DNA from 2 places in the Streptomyces sp. NPDC107500 genome. Region 2 is predicted to be linked to the other one. Evidence: riboswitches for the same ligand, from Rfam matches in the RefSeq annotation. Region 2 holds a riboswitch; the other holds the start of a gene.

Region 1 (5,776 bases), on a different contig from region 2:
GGGCGCCCCCGCCGCCGCCTGCGGGCAGTCGTGCCGCTGGGGCGGCACGGGCGGGCGCAGGCGGCACCCCGCTACGCCGGGCAGCGCACTCGCCCTCTCAGCCCCGCAACGCCCTCAACTGCTCAAGAAACCACCGCGCCGGAGGCAGCGCCGTACCCGCCGCGGCCAGCCGCTTCGAGCGCTCGGCACGCTCCGCCGCGGGGACGGACAGCGCGGTGTGCAGGGCCTCCGCCGTCCCGGACACGTCGTACGGGTTCACCACCACCGCGTCCTCGCCCAGCTCCTCGTACGCCCCAGCCTCCCGCGACAGCACCAGCACGCACCCCTCGTCGGAGACGACCGGCACCTCCTTCGCGACCAGGTTCATCCCGTCCCGCACGGGGTTGACGAGGGCCACGTCGGCCAGCCGGTACGCCGCCAGCGACCGCGCGAAGTCGTCCTTCACGTGCAGCACGACCGGCGTCCAGCCGGCCGTGCCGAACTCCGCGTTGACCGCGTCCGCGACCCGCTGCACCTCGGCCGTGTAGTCGCGGTACACGGCGAGGTCCTGCCGCGAGGGGTAGGCGAACGCGACGTGCACCACCCGCTCCCGCCACTGAGGCCGCGTCGCCAGCAGCTCCCGGTACGCCAGCAGCCCGCGCACGATGTTCTTGGACAGCTCGGTCCGGTCCACCCGCACGATCGTGCGTCGGCCCTCGCCGATCTCCTCCCGCAGGGCCGCCATCCGCTCGTCCACGTCCGCCTCGTGCGACCGCTTCCGCAGGAAGTCCGCGTCCGCCCCGAGCCCGTGCACGCCGGTCTCCGTGGAGCCGAGCCCGCCCACCAGGGCGTCGCAGCACGCGGTGAACGCGTCGGCCCAGCGCCGGGTGAGGAACCCGAGCCGGTCGGCGCCGAGCATGCCGCGCAGCACCTGCTCGGCGATGTCGTCCGGCAGCAGCCGGAAGTAGTCGACCGGCGCCCACGGCGTGTGCGAGAAGTGGCCGATCCTGAGGTCCGGCCGCAGCTCGCGGAGCATCCCCGGCACCAGCGTCAGGTGGTAGTCCTGCACGATCGCGACCGCGCCCTCGGCGGCCTCCTCGGCCAGCGCCTCGGCGAAGGCCCGGTTGTACGCCTCGTAGGAGGCCCACTGCCGCCGGAACTCCGCGTCGAAGACCGGCTCCACGGGCGTCTGGTAGAGCATGTGGTGCACGAACCACAGCACCGAGTTGGCGATCCCGTTGTACGCGTCCGCGTGCACGTCCGCCGGCACGTCCAGCATCCGCACGCCGTCCTCGCCGACCCCGCGCCGCACCGCCTCGCGGTCGCCGTCGCCGAGCGCCGAGCACACCCACAGCGCCCCCGCGTCCGGGCCGATCGACGACAGCCCGGAGACCAGGCCGCCGCCCCCGCGTTTCGCGTGCAGCGACCCGTCCTCACGCACCTCGTACGAGACCGGCCCCCGATTGGAGGCGACCAGCACCTGAGCAGCACCGAAGCTTGAAGCCATACGCCTCAACCTAGCCCGGCCCCGAAATGCTCAAACGTGGTCGCACACCACAGCGGTGCCGATCACGCCACCCGCCGCGCCGTGTACTCCGCGATCTCCCTCATCGGTGGCCGTTCCTCCGTGTCCACGGCGTGGGTGCGGGGCTCGAAGCCCGAGGGGCCGCGTTCGAACTGGGTGAGGGTCGGGCGGACCAGGTGGCCGCGGGCCAGGCGGAGCTGGGCGGTGCGGTAGATCGCGGCGGACATGCGGCCCAGGGCCTGGCCGTCCTGGTGGTGGTGGCGCCGGACGCCGACGTCGACCTGGGCGAGGGCGTCCAGGCCGACCAGGTGCAGGGCGTCGACCAGCATGCCCAGCTCGACGCCGTAGCCGACGGGGAAGGGGAGCCGTTCCAGCAGGGAGCGGCGGGCCGCGTACTCGCCGCCGAGCGGCTGCACGAAGCCGGCCAGCAGCGGCCAGTGCAGGTTGAGCAGGGGGCGGGCCACCAGCTCGGTGACCCGGCCGCCCTGGCCGGGAGTGGTGCCGAGGGGGCGGTCGTACATCGCCTTGACGAGCTGCACGTCCGGTTCCGTGAGCAGCGGGCCGACGATCCCGGAGACGAAGTCGGCGGAGAACTCGCGCAGGTCGGCGTCGACGAAGCAGACGATGTCGCCGCCGGTGACCAGCAGCGAACGCCACAGCACCTCGCCCTTGCCCGGCACCGGCGGGACCCGCGGCAGGATCGCGTCGCGGTGCACGACGCGCGCGCCCGCCGCCGCGGCCACCTCCGACGTACGGTCGCTCGACCCGGAGTCCACGACCACGATCTCGTCGACCAGCGGAGCCCGGTCCATCAGGTCGCGGCGGATCACCGTGACGATCTCGCCGACCGTCGCCTCCTCGTCGAGGGCCGGGAGCACCACGCTGACCGTCTGCCCGGTGGCCTGTTTGGCGGCCAGCAGCTGCCGGATCGGCCGGTCCCCGGCGGACCAGGAACGCGCGCTCAGCCAGCGCTCGACTTCTTCCAGCACGGTCCCAGGACTCCTTCGTGATCAGTTGTGATCCATCTCGCGGTACGGACGACTATCTCAACCGTCCTGGCCTTCGGTTACAGTCTTGAACAACGCGCAGGACCCCCGCATGCCGGGGTCACCGCGCGTACCGCGAAGGACAACAACTTCATACCGCTCATCCAGAGGGGCAGAGGGAAACGGCCCGATGAAGCCCCGGCAACCCTCCAGTCGGTTCTTGTCACACGGACGTGGCGAGGCTCCCGGCTAGGGAAGGTGCCAAATCCGTCTCACGGCGAGATGCGTCGTGAGAAAGATGAGGAGAAAGGGCCTCGCCTCCATGGCTGTGCAGACTGCCGAAACCCCCACGAACTCCACCGACGGCACCGTCGACCTCGGCCCCGCCGCAGCGCTGAGCTGCCGCGAGTGCGGCCACCGCGTCCCGCTCGGCCCGCTCTTCGCCTGCCAGGAGTGTTTCGGCCCGCTGGAGATCGCCTACGACTTCTCGGCCTACGACACCGAGGAGCTGCGCAAGCGGATCGAAGCGGGCCCCGCGAACATCTGGCGCTACGCCCCCCTGCTGCCCGTCCCCGCCGACGTGGCCGACAAGCCGAACATCAACCCGGGCTGGACCAAGCTGGTCAAGGCCGACAACCTGGCCCGCGAGCTGGGCGTCACCGGCGGCCTCTACGTCAAGGACGACTCCGGCAACCCGACGCACTCCTTCAAGGACCGCGTCGTCGCCCAGGCCCTGGAGGCCGCCCGCGCCTTCGGCTTCACCACCCTCTCCTGCTCCTCCACCGGCAACCTGGCCGGCGCCGTCGGCGCCGCCGCCGCCCGGGCCGGCTTCCGCTCCTGCGTGTTCATCCCGCACGACCTGGAGCAGGGCAAGGTCGTCATGGCCGCCGTCTACGGCGGTGAGCTGGTCGGCATCCAGGGCAACTACGACGACGTGAACCGCTTCTGCTCCGAGCTGATCGGCGACCCGGCCGGCGAAGGCTGGGGCTTCGTCAACGTCAACCTGCGGCCGTACTACGCCGAGGGATCCAAGACCCTCGCGTACGAGATCTGCGAGCAGCTCGGCTGGCGGCTGCCCGACCAGATCGTCGTCCCGATCGCGTCCGGTTCCCAGCTCACGAAGATCGACAAGGGGCTCCAGGAGCTGATCAAGCTGGGTCTGGTCGAGGACAAGCCGTACAAGATCTTCGGCGCCCAGGCCGAGGGCTGCTCCCCGGTCTCCACGGCGTACAAGGCCGGCCACGACGTGGTGCGCCCGCAGAAGCCGGACACCATCGCCAAGTCGCTGGCCATCGGCAACCCCGCCGACGGCCCCTACGTCCTCGACATCGCGCGCCGCACGGGCGGTGCGGTGGAGGACGTCACCGACGAGCAGGTCGTGGACGCGATCAAGCTGCTCGCCCGGACCGAGGGCATCTTCGCGGAGACCGCCGGTGGTGTGACGGTGGGGGTGACGAAGAAGCTGGTCGAGAGCGGCGCGCTGGACCCGTCGCTGACCACCGTCGTGCTCAACACCGGCGATGGTCTGAAGACGCTGGACGCGGTGGCGGGCACCGGGCTGACCGCGACCATTCGTCCCAACCTGGATTCGTTCCGCGAGGCCGGACTCGCGTAGGACAGCTTGTATGTCGTCTGCGGGCCGTGGGGGCTGGTCGCGCAGTTCCCCGCGCCCCTAGCCAAGTCACCTGACCGGAGGTTCAAGTGAGCGTCAACGTCCGCATCCCCACCATCCTGCGCACCTACACCGGTGGCCAGGCCGAGGTCAGTGCCGAGGGCGCGAATCTCGGCGAGGTCATCTCCGACCTGGAGAAGAACCACACCGGCATCGCCGCCCGCGTCCTGGACGACCAGGGCAAGCTGCGCCGCTTCGTCAACGTCTACGTCAACGACGACGACGTGCGCTTCGAGCAGGGCCTGGAGACCGCGACCCCGGACGGCGCGGGCGTCTCCATCATCCCGGCGGTCGCCGGCGGCTGATCCGCCTTTTCGTTACCGCAGGTAATCGCGGTGACGCAGAGTTCATCGAATTGCCCCCTCCGTGAGAGAAGCGGAGGGGGCAATTCCATTGGATTGAGCGCGGTAGAGTTGGGGAACGCGCTCCCGATCAAGGCATCGGGAACCTTGAATTCCTGCCGCCCGCCCGACAAGAAGTAGCCAAAGTGTGGGTGTGTTTCGCGGCTTTTGTGACTTTTGTGTGCCCCGACTTGACCCACATTCAGGGGAAAGCTCGTCATATTCCGGACCGGGTACGTCCAGATTTCTCGTCCGATTGACCTGTTGCAGACGGCAGTTGGACAGATACATTCAGCCGCGGTCGACGCGTTCCGGCGCACGCCCCCAGTCGTGGGGGGTGAGGTCTGACCCGGGTCCGCGAAGTGCGGATCTGTGCAAGGGCCAGTAATAGGGGAGTTAGGCATGGCTCAGGGCACCGTCAAGTGGTTCAACGCGGAGAAGGGGTACGGCTTCATCGCGGTCGACGGTGGTGCGGATGTTTTCGTCCACTACAGCGCGATTCAGATGGACGGCTACCGCACCCTCGAAGAAGGCCAGCGGGTCGAGTTCGAGATCTCGCAGGGTCAGAAGGGCCCGCAGGCCGACATGGTTCGCCTCAGCGCCTGAGACGTTCGGCCACCGCAAGTAAACGGTTCTTCTCCGAAGGGCCCGCACCTCCCCGGAGGTGCGGGCCCTTCGGCCTGCCCGGACCGTGGCGGGCCCGGTGTTCGCGGGTGGCGGAGAGGGTGGCCCGGATCCCCGGAGGCGCTTGCACTCGATGGGGTCGAGTGCTAATCATTGGCGTTAGCACTCTGAAGGTGAGAGTGACAACGAAGGACCGGGTCGGTGAGGCCCGCAGGCCGGGTGGGGAAGGAACCACGAGGCAGGCGAGCCGTCCGTCGCGGGCGCGGGCGCGGTCCGAAGGAATCACCCCCAGTCCTGGAGGGACCACTTCACATGGCCAAGATCATCGCGTTCGACGAGGAGGCACGGCGCGGCCTCGAGCGCGGCATGAACCAGCTCGCGGACGCCGTCAAGGTGACGCTCGGCCCCAAGGGCCGCAACGTCGTCCTCGAGAAGAAGTGGGGCGCCCCCACGATCACCAACGATGGTGTCTCCATCGCCAAGGAGATCGAGCTCGAGGACCCGTACGAGAAGATCGGCGCCGAGCTGGTCAAGGAAGTCGCCAAGAAGACGGACGACGTCGCCGGTGACGGTACGACCACCGCGACCGTTCTCGCCCAGGCCCTGGTCAAGGAAGGCCTGCGCAACGTCGCGGCCGGCGCCAACCCGA
Region 2 (5,776 bases):
GCCGCCGAGACCGTCCTGCTGACCACCACGCGCCGCGCTGACCGGCAGGGCCCGGTCCACATCACCGCCGAGGAGATACAGCGGCACAGCGAGAGCCCGGTCACCGGCCCCTGGACGCAGGCGGAGAAGCGCTGCGCCCTGCTGCTGGCCACGGTGGTGGCGCTGTGGTGCAGCGAGCCCCTGCACCAGGTGTCGCCCGCCGTGGTGGCGCTGATCGGGGCGGTCGTCGCCTCCTCCCCCGCGCTGGGCACCGTACGGCTCAAGGACGCGCTGAAGACGGTGCCCTGGTCGCTGCTGCTGTTCATGGCGGCGACCATGGCGATGGGCGTGGCGCTCGCGGACTCCGGGGCGGCGAAGTGGCTGGTGTCGGGGCTGCCCGCGCACGTGGCGCCGGCCGTCTTCCTCGGGGTCGTGGTCGCGGTGAGCACGGCGGCCCACCTGGTCCTCCAGTCCCGTTCGGCCCGCTCGTCCGTGCTGGTCCCGCTGGTGATCGCCGCGGCCGTGGGAGCGGGCGTCAACCCGGTCGCGGCGGCGCTCGCGTCCACCGCCGCGGCCGGCTTCTGCCACACGCTGCCGGCCTCCGCCAAGCCGGTCACGCTCTTCTCCGACATCCCCGGCACCCCCACCTACACCCCGCGCGACCTGCTGCGGCTGTCCGCCGTCCTGGCCCCGCTGACCGCGCTGCTCGTGCTGTTCTTCGCCGCCGCCGTCTGGCCGCTGCTCGGCGTGCCCGTCACCCGATGAAGGAGTCCGCCATGTCCGCCACGTTCGCCCTGTCCTCAGCGCCCTCACCCCCCTCCCTGCTGGGCCGCGTCGCCGTCGCCCCCAGCGGCTTCAAGGAGTCCCTGTCCGCGCAGGCCGCCGCCGACGCCATCGCGGCCGGTGTCCGCCGGGTGCTGCCGGCCGCCGAGATCGACCGGATCCCGCTGGTCGACGGCGGTGAGGGCACGGCCGTGGCGCTGGCCGCCGCGACCGGTGGGCGGCTGGTCGCGCTGGCCGCCACCGGCCCGGTCGGCGAGCCCGTCGGCACCCACTTCGCGCTGCTCGGCGGCCGGGACACGGCGGTCGTGGAGATGGCCGCGGTCGCGGGTCTGTCCCTGGTCCCCCGTGCCCTGCGCGACCCCGGCGCGACGACCACGTACGGCGTCGGCGAGCTGATCGGTGCCGCGCTCGACACCGGGGTGCGGCGGATCCTGGTCGGCTGCGGCGACTCCGGTACGTCGGACGGGGGCGCGGGGGCGCTCCAGGCGCTCGGGGCGCGGCTGCTGGACGCGGACGGCTTCGAACTGCCGCCCGGCGGGGGCGAGCTGGTCCGCCTGGCCCGCGTCGACGCGTCCGGCCTGGACACCCGCCTGAAGAACACCGAGCTGCTCGTCGCCTGCAACCCGTACAACGTGCTGTGCGGCGAGCGGGGCGTGGCCCGGGTGTTCGGCCCGCAGAAGGGGGCGACGCCCGTGCAGGTGGAGCAGTTGTCGGCCGGGCTGGAGAACTGGGCGCGCGTCCTCACCCGCGACCTCGGGGTCGTCGGCACGGACCTGCGGGGCGGCCCCGGCACCGGTGCCTCCGGCGGACTCGGCGCCGGGCTGGCCGCGGTCGGCGCCCGGCTGCTGCCGCGTTTCGACGTGCTGCTCGACCACCTGGACCTGGACGCCCGCCTCGCCCGTGCCGACCTGGTGCTCACCGCCGAGGGCGCCCTGGACCACCAGACGCCGCGCGGCAAGGTGCCGGCGGAGGTGGCCCGGCGCGCCAAGCTCCACGGCCGTCCGGTCCTCGCCCTGGCCGGCACGCTCGGCGAGGGCGCGCACGACGTGCCGGGGGTGGACGCCTGCCACGGGATCATGCCGGCCCCGATGGCGCTGGCGGACGCGCTGTCGCGCGCCGCCGAGCTGCTGACGGACGCCACGGAGCGGGCGCTGCGGATGGTCCTGCTGGGGTCGCGGCTGCCGGGCCGGCCGGCTCAGGCGGCGGAGGTGTCGGGCACGCAGCGCCCGTCCTCGGTGCGGTAGCTCCACCGGGCGCCGTCGCTGACCAGTTCCTTGACGGCGTGCACGAACCGCTCGACGTGCTCGTCCGGGGTGCCGGCGCCGAAGCTCACGCGGATGGCGTTGAGGGACTTCTCCCCCGGCGCCGCCTCCGGGGCACCGCACTCGCCCTGTGCCCCGGGCTCGCCGCCGAGCAGGGTGCGCACCAGCGGGTGGGCGCAGAACAGGCCGTCGCGCACCCCGATGCCGTACTCGGCGGAGAGCGCGGCCGCGAAGTGGGAGCTGTTCCAGCCGTCGACGACGAAGGAGAGCACGCCCACGCGGGGCGCGTCGTCGCCGAAGAGGGAGAGGACCCGCACCTCGGGCACCTCGGCGAGGCCCTCCCGCACCTTGGCGATCAGGTACTCCTCGCGGGCGACCAGCGAGTCGAACCCGGCCTCGGTGAGCGCCTTGCAGGCGGAGGCGATCGAGTAGGCGCCGATGACGTTGGGCGAACCGGCCTCGTGCCGGGCGGCGCTCTCGTGCCAGCGCACGTCCACACCACCGTCGGCGCGCCGGGTGACGCTGCGGCTGGCGCCGCCGCCGGCGAGGTACGGCTCGGCCTCGCGCAGCCAGTCGGCCCGGCCGGCCAGCACGCCGGAGCCGAACGGGGCGTACAGCTTGTGCCCGGAGAAGGCGACCCAGTCGACGTCGAGGTCGCGGACGCTCACCGGGTGGTGCGGGGCGAGCTGGGCGGCGTCCAGCACGATCCGGGCGCCGTGCGCGTGCGCGGCGGCGGCCAGTTCACGCACCGGCCACAGCTCGCCGGTGACGTTGGAGGCGCCGGTGACGCAGACCAGGGCGGGCCCGTACGGCTCGCGGGCGGCGAGGGCGCGCTCCAGGGTCTCGACGGCCTCGGCGTGGGTGCGGGGCGCGTCGAGGTAGGTCACGTCCGCGTCCCGCCAGGGCAGCAGCGAGGCGTGGTGCTCGGTCTCGAAGACGAAGACCCGGCAGCCGGCGGGCAGCGCGCCGGCCAGCAGGTTCAGGGAGTCGGTGGTGGACCGGGTGAACACGACCTGGTCGTCCTCCCGGCAGCCGAGGAACCCGGCGACGGTGTCGCGGGCGTTCTCGAACAGGTCGGTCGACAGCTGCGACAGGTACCCGGCCCCGCGGTGCACGCTGCCGTAGTACGGGGCGTAGGCCGCCACGTCGTCCCAGACCCGCTGGAGCGCGGGGGCGCTGGCGGCGTAGTCGAGCGCGGCGTAGGTGACCTCGCCGCCGGTGACGAGCGGGACGGTGACGTCGCGGCCCAGGACGGGCAGCGGAGTGGCGACAGCGGTGGGTACGGACATGGCGGACTCCCGTGAGGACCAGCGCGAAGCAGGGCGCTGTGAAGAGAAGAAGAGGGTGTGCGGAGGCGGGGCTCTGCGGCCCTATCGCATTCGCTGGTTCACGGGAGACTCCCTCGGAGGACCCAGGACCCCTGGTTTCGCGAGGGGTCCGCGCTTGCCGTGGACCTTGCTGTCCACGACCTGGTCTTCACCCGGGGCACCCCGCCACGGACGGAGGGTTGCCGGACAGTCGGCCGGGGCCTCATGACTGTCACTCATGACCTGTCGAAAAACCTATGGGAAGTGATCGGCGTCCCGCAACCCGAGTCCGGATCGCGGGACGCACGTCACACGGTGGTGCCTACGCGTTGCTGGCGGCCACCCAGCGGTCCAGGACGCGCTTGGCGGCGCCCGAGTCGATCGCCTCGGCCGCGCGGTCCATGCCGGCCCGGATGCGCTCCGGCAGGGGTCCCTCGCCGCCCTCCAGGGCGACCAGGGCGGCCGCGGAGTTCAGCAGCACGGCGTCCCGCACGGGGCCCGTCTCGCCGTTCAGCAGGCGCCGGGCGACGTCGGCGTTGTAGGAGGCGTCGGCGCCGCGCAGGGCCTCGACCGGCACCAGTTCGAGACCGACGTCCCGCGGGTCGAAGGTCTCCTCGGTCACCCGGCCGTCGCGCACGACCCAGACGCGGGAGGTGGCGGTCGTGGTCAGCTCGTCGAGGCCGTCGTCGCCCCGGAAGACCAGGGACGAGTGGCCGCGCTCGGCGAAGACACCGGCGATGATCGGGGCCATCCGGGCGTGGGCGACGCCGATCGCCTGGGCCTTGACCTTCGCGGGGTTGGTCAGCGGACCGAGGAAGTTGAACACCGTGCGGATGCCGAGCTGGCCGCGCGCCGAGGCCACGTGGCGCAGTGCCGGGTGGAACTTCACGGCGAAGCAGAAGGTGATGCCGGCCTCGTCGGCGACCTCCGCCACCCGCTGCGGCGTCAGCTCCAGATTGACGCCGAGCTTCTCCAGGACGTCGGAGGCACCGGACGCGGAGGAGGCGGCGCGGTTGCCGTGCTTGACGACCTTCGCGCCGGTGCCGGCCACGACGATCGCCGACATGGTGGAGATGTTGACCGTCTTGGCGCCGTCGCCGCCGGTCCCGACGATGTCGACGGTCTCGCCCGGCACCTCGATGACGTTGGCGTGCGCGTACATGGTGCGGACCAGGCCGGAGATCTCCTCCACGGTCTCGCCCTTGAACCTCAGGCCCACCGCGAGGCCGGCGATCTGCGCGTCGGTCGCCTCGCCGCGCATGATCACGTCCAGTGCCCACGCGGTGTCGTCCTGGGACAGGTCGTGGCCGTCCAGCAGCCGGTTCAGCAGGGCGGGCCAGGAGCGGCCGCCCGCGGTGTCGCCTCCAGCGGGGGTCACAGCGCTCATGGCCGCTCCTGATGGTCGTAGGTCGTGGAGAAGGAGTGTGGTCCCACCCTATCCAGCCCCGGGCACGGCGAAGGGCCCCGTCCGCGGAACGGACGGGGCCCTTCGACCGTGGTGTGGCGACGCAGGAGGGTCAGTGGTGGCCGTGGCCGCTCGTGATCTCCTTGTACTCCTCGACGGTCGGCTTCGGAATCTGCGACTCCTCGCCGTAGTACGACTCGCTCAGCTTGGCGCGGAGCTTCTCGCCGCGGGACACCTTGCGCTCGACGCCGTTCTCGTCGACCGTCGGACCGATCTCGGCCGGCTTGTACTGCTCGTGCGCGGTGAGGGTGTGCAGCTGCTCCTGGCTGAGCGGCTCGTGCACCTCGATGAACTCACCGTGCGGCAGGCGCTTGATGATGCCCGACTCGCGGCCGTGCAGCACCTTCTCCTTGTCCCGGCGCTGGAGGCCGAGGCAGATCCGCTTGGTGGCGATGAACGCGAGGACCGGCCCGACGAAGAACGCGATGCGGACGAACCAGGTGATCGCGTTGATCGACAGGTGGAAGTGGGTGGCCCACAGGTCGTTGCCGCCACCGATCAGCAGCACGAAGTACACCGTCATCCAGGCGACGCCGAAGGCGGTGCGCGTCGGGGCGTTGCGCGGGCGGTCCAGGATGTGGTGCTCGCGCTTGTCCCCGGTGACCCAGGACTCGATGAACGGGTAGACCGCGATCGCGACCAGCACCAGCGGGAAGATCAGCAGCGGGATGAACACGCCCAGGGCGAGTGTGTGACCCCAGAAGTTGATCTCCCAGCCCGGCATCACGCGGATCAGGCCCTCGGAGAAGCCCATGTACCAGTCGGGCTGTGCGCCGGTGGAGACCTGGTCCGGCCGGTAGGGGCCGATGGCCCAGATCGGGTTGATCGTGGCGATGGCCGAGACGGCGGCGATCACACCGAAGACCAGGAAGAAGAAGCCTCCGGCCTTCGCCATGTACACCGGCAGCAGCGGCATGCCGACGACGTTCTTGTTGGTCTTGCCGGGACCCGCGAACTGCGTGTGCTTGTGGTAGAAGACC

The links. Region 2 has a riboswitch for S-adenosylmethionine ahead of ACZ67M_RS04360 (aminotransferase class V-fold PLP-dependent enzyme). Riboswitches for the same ligand answer to the same signal wherever they lie in the genome.
Region 1: linked by a shared signal. The riboswitch ahead of thrC (threonine synthase) and the one ahead of ACZ67M_RS04360 (aminotransferase class V-fold PLP-dependent enzyme) in region 2 are both predicted to bind S-adenosylmethionine.

The regions. Positions count from the first base shown of each region.
Region 1 covers NZ_JBVJPF010000008.1:401,966-407,741, reverse strand. The annotation lists gene ACZ67M_RS31085 (alpha,alpha-trehalose-phosphate synthase (UDP-forming)) at 98-1,486, opposite strand; gene ACZ67M_RS31080 (glucosyl-3-phosphoglycerate synthase) at 1,549-2,493, opposite strand; SAM riboswitch class I at 2,648-2,795, shown strand; gene thrC (threonine synthase) at 2,813-4,105, shown strand; gene ACZ67M_RS31070 (MoaD/ThiS family protein) at 4,192-4,467, shown strand; gene ACZ67M_RS31065 (cold-shock protein) at 4,906-5,109, shown strand; gene groL (chaperonin GroEL) at 5,440-5,776, shown strand, end outside.
Region 2 covers NZ_JBVJPF010000001.1:987,188-992,963, reverse strand. The annotation lists gene ACZ67M_RS04370 (SLC13 family permease) at 1-744, shown strand, start outside; gene ACZ67M_RS04365 (glycerate kinase) at 801-2,006, shown strand; gene ACZ67M_RS04360 (aminotransferase class V-fold PLP-dependent enzyme) at 1,958-3,313, opposite strand; SAM riboswitch class IV at 3,459-3,575, opposite strand; gene trpD (anthranilate phosphoribosyltransferase) at 3,654-4,718, opposite strand; gene qcrB (cytochrome bc1 complex cytochrome b subunit) at 4,849-5,776, opposite strand, start outside.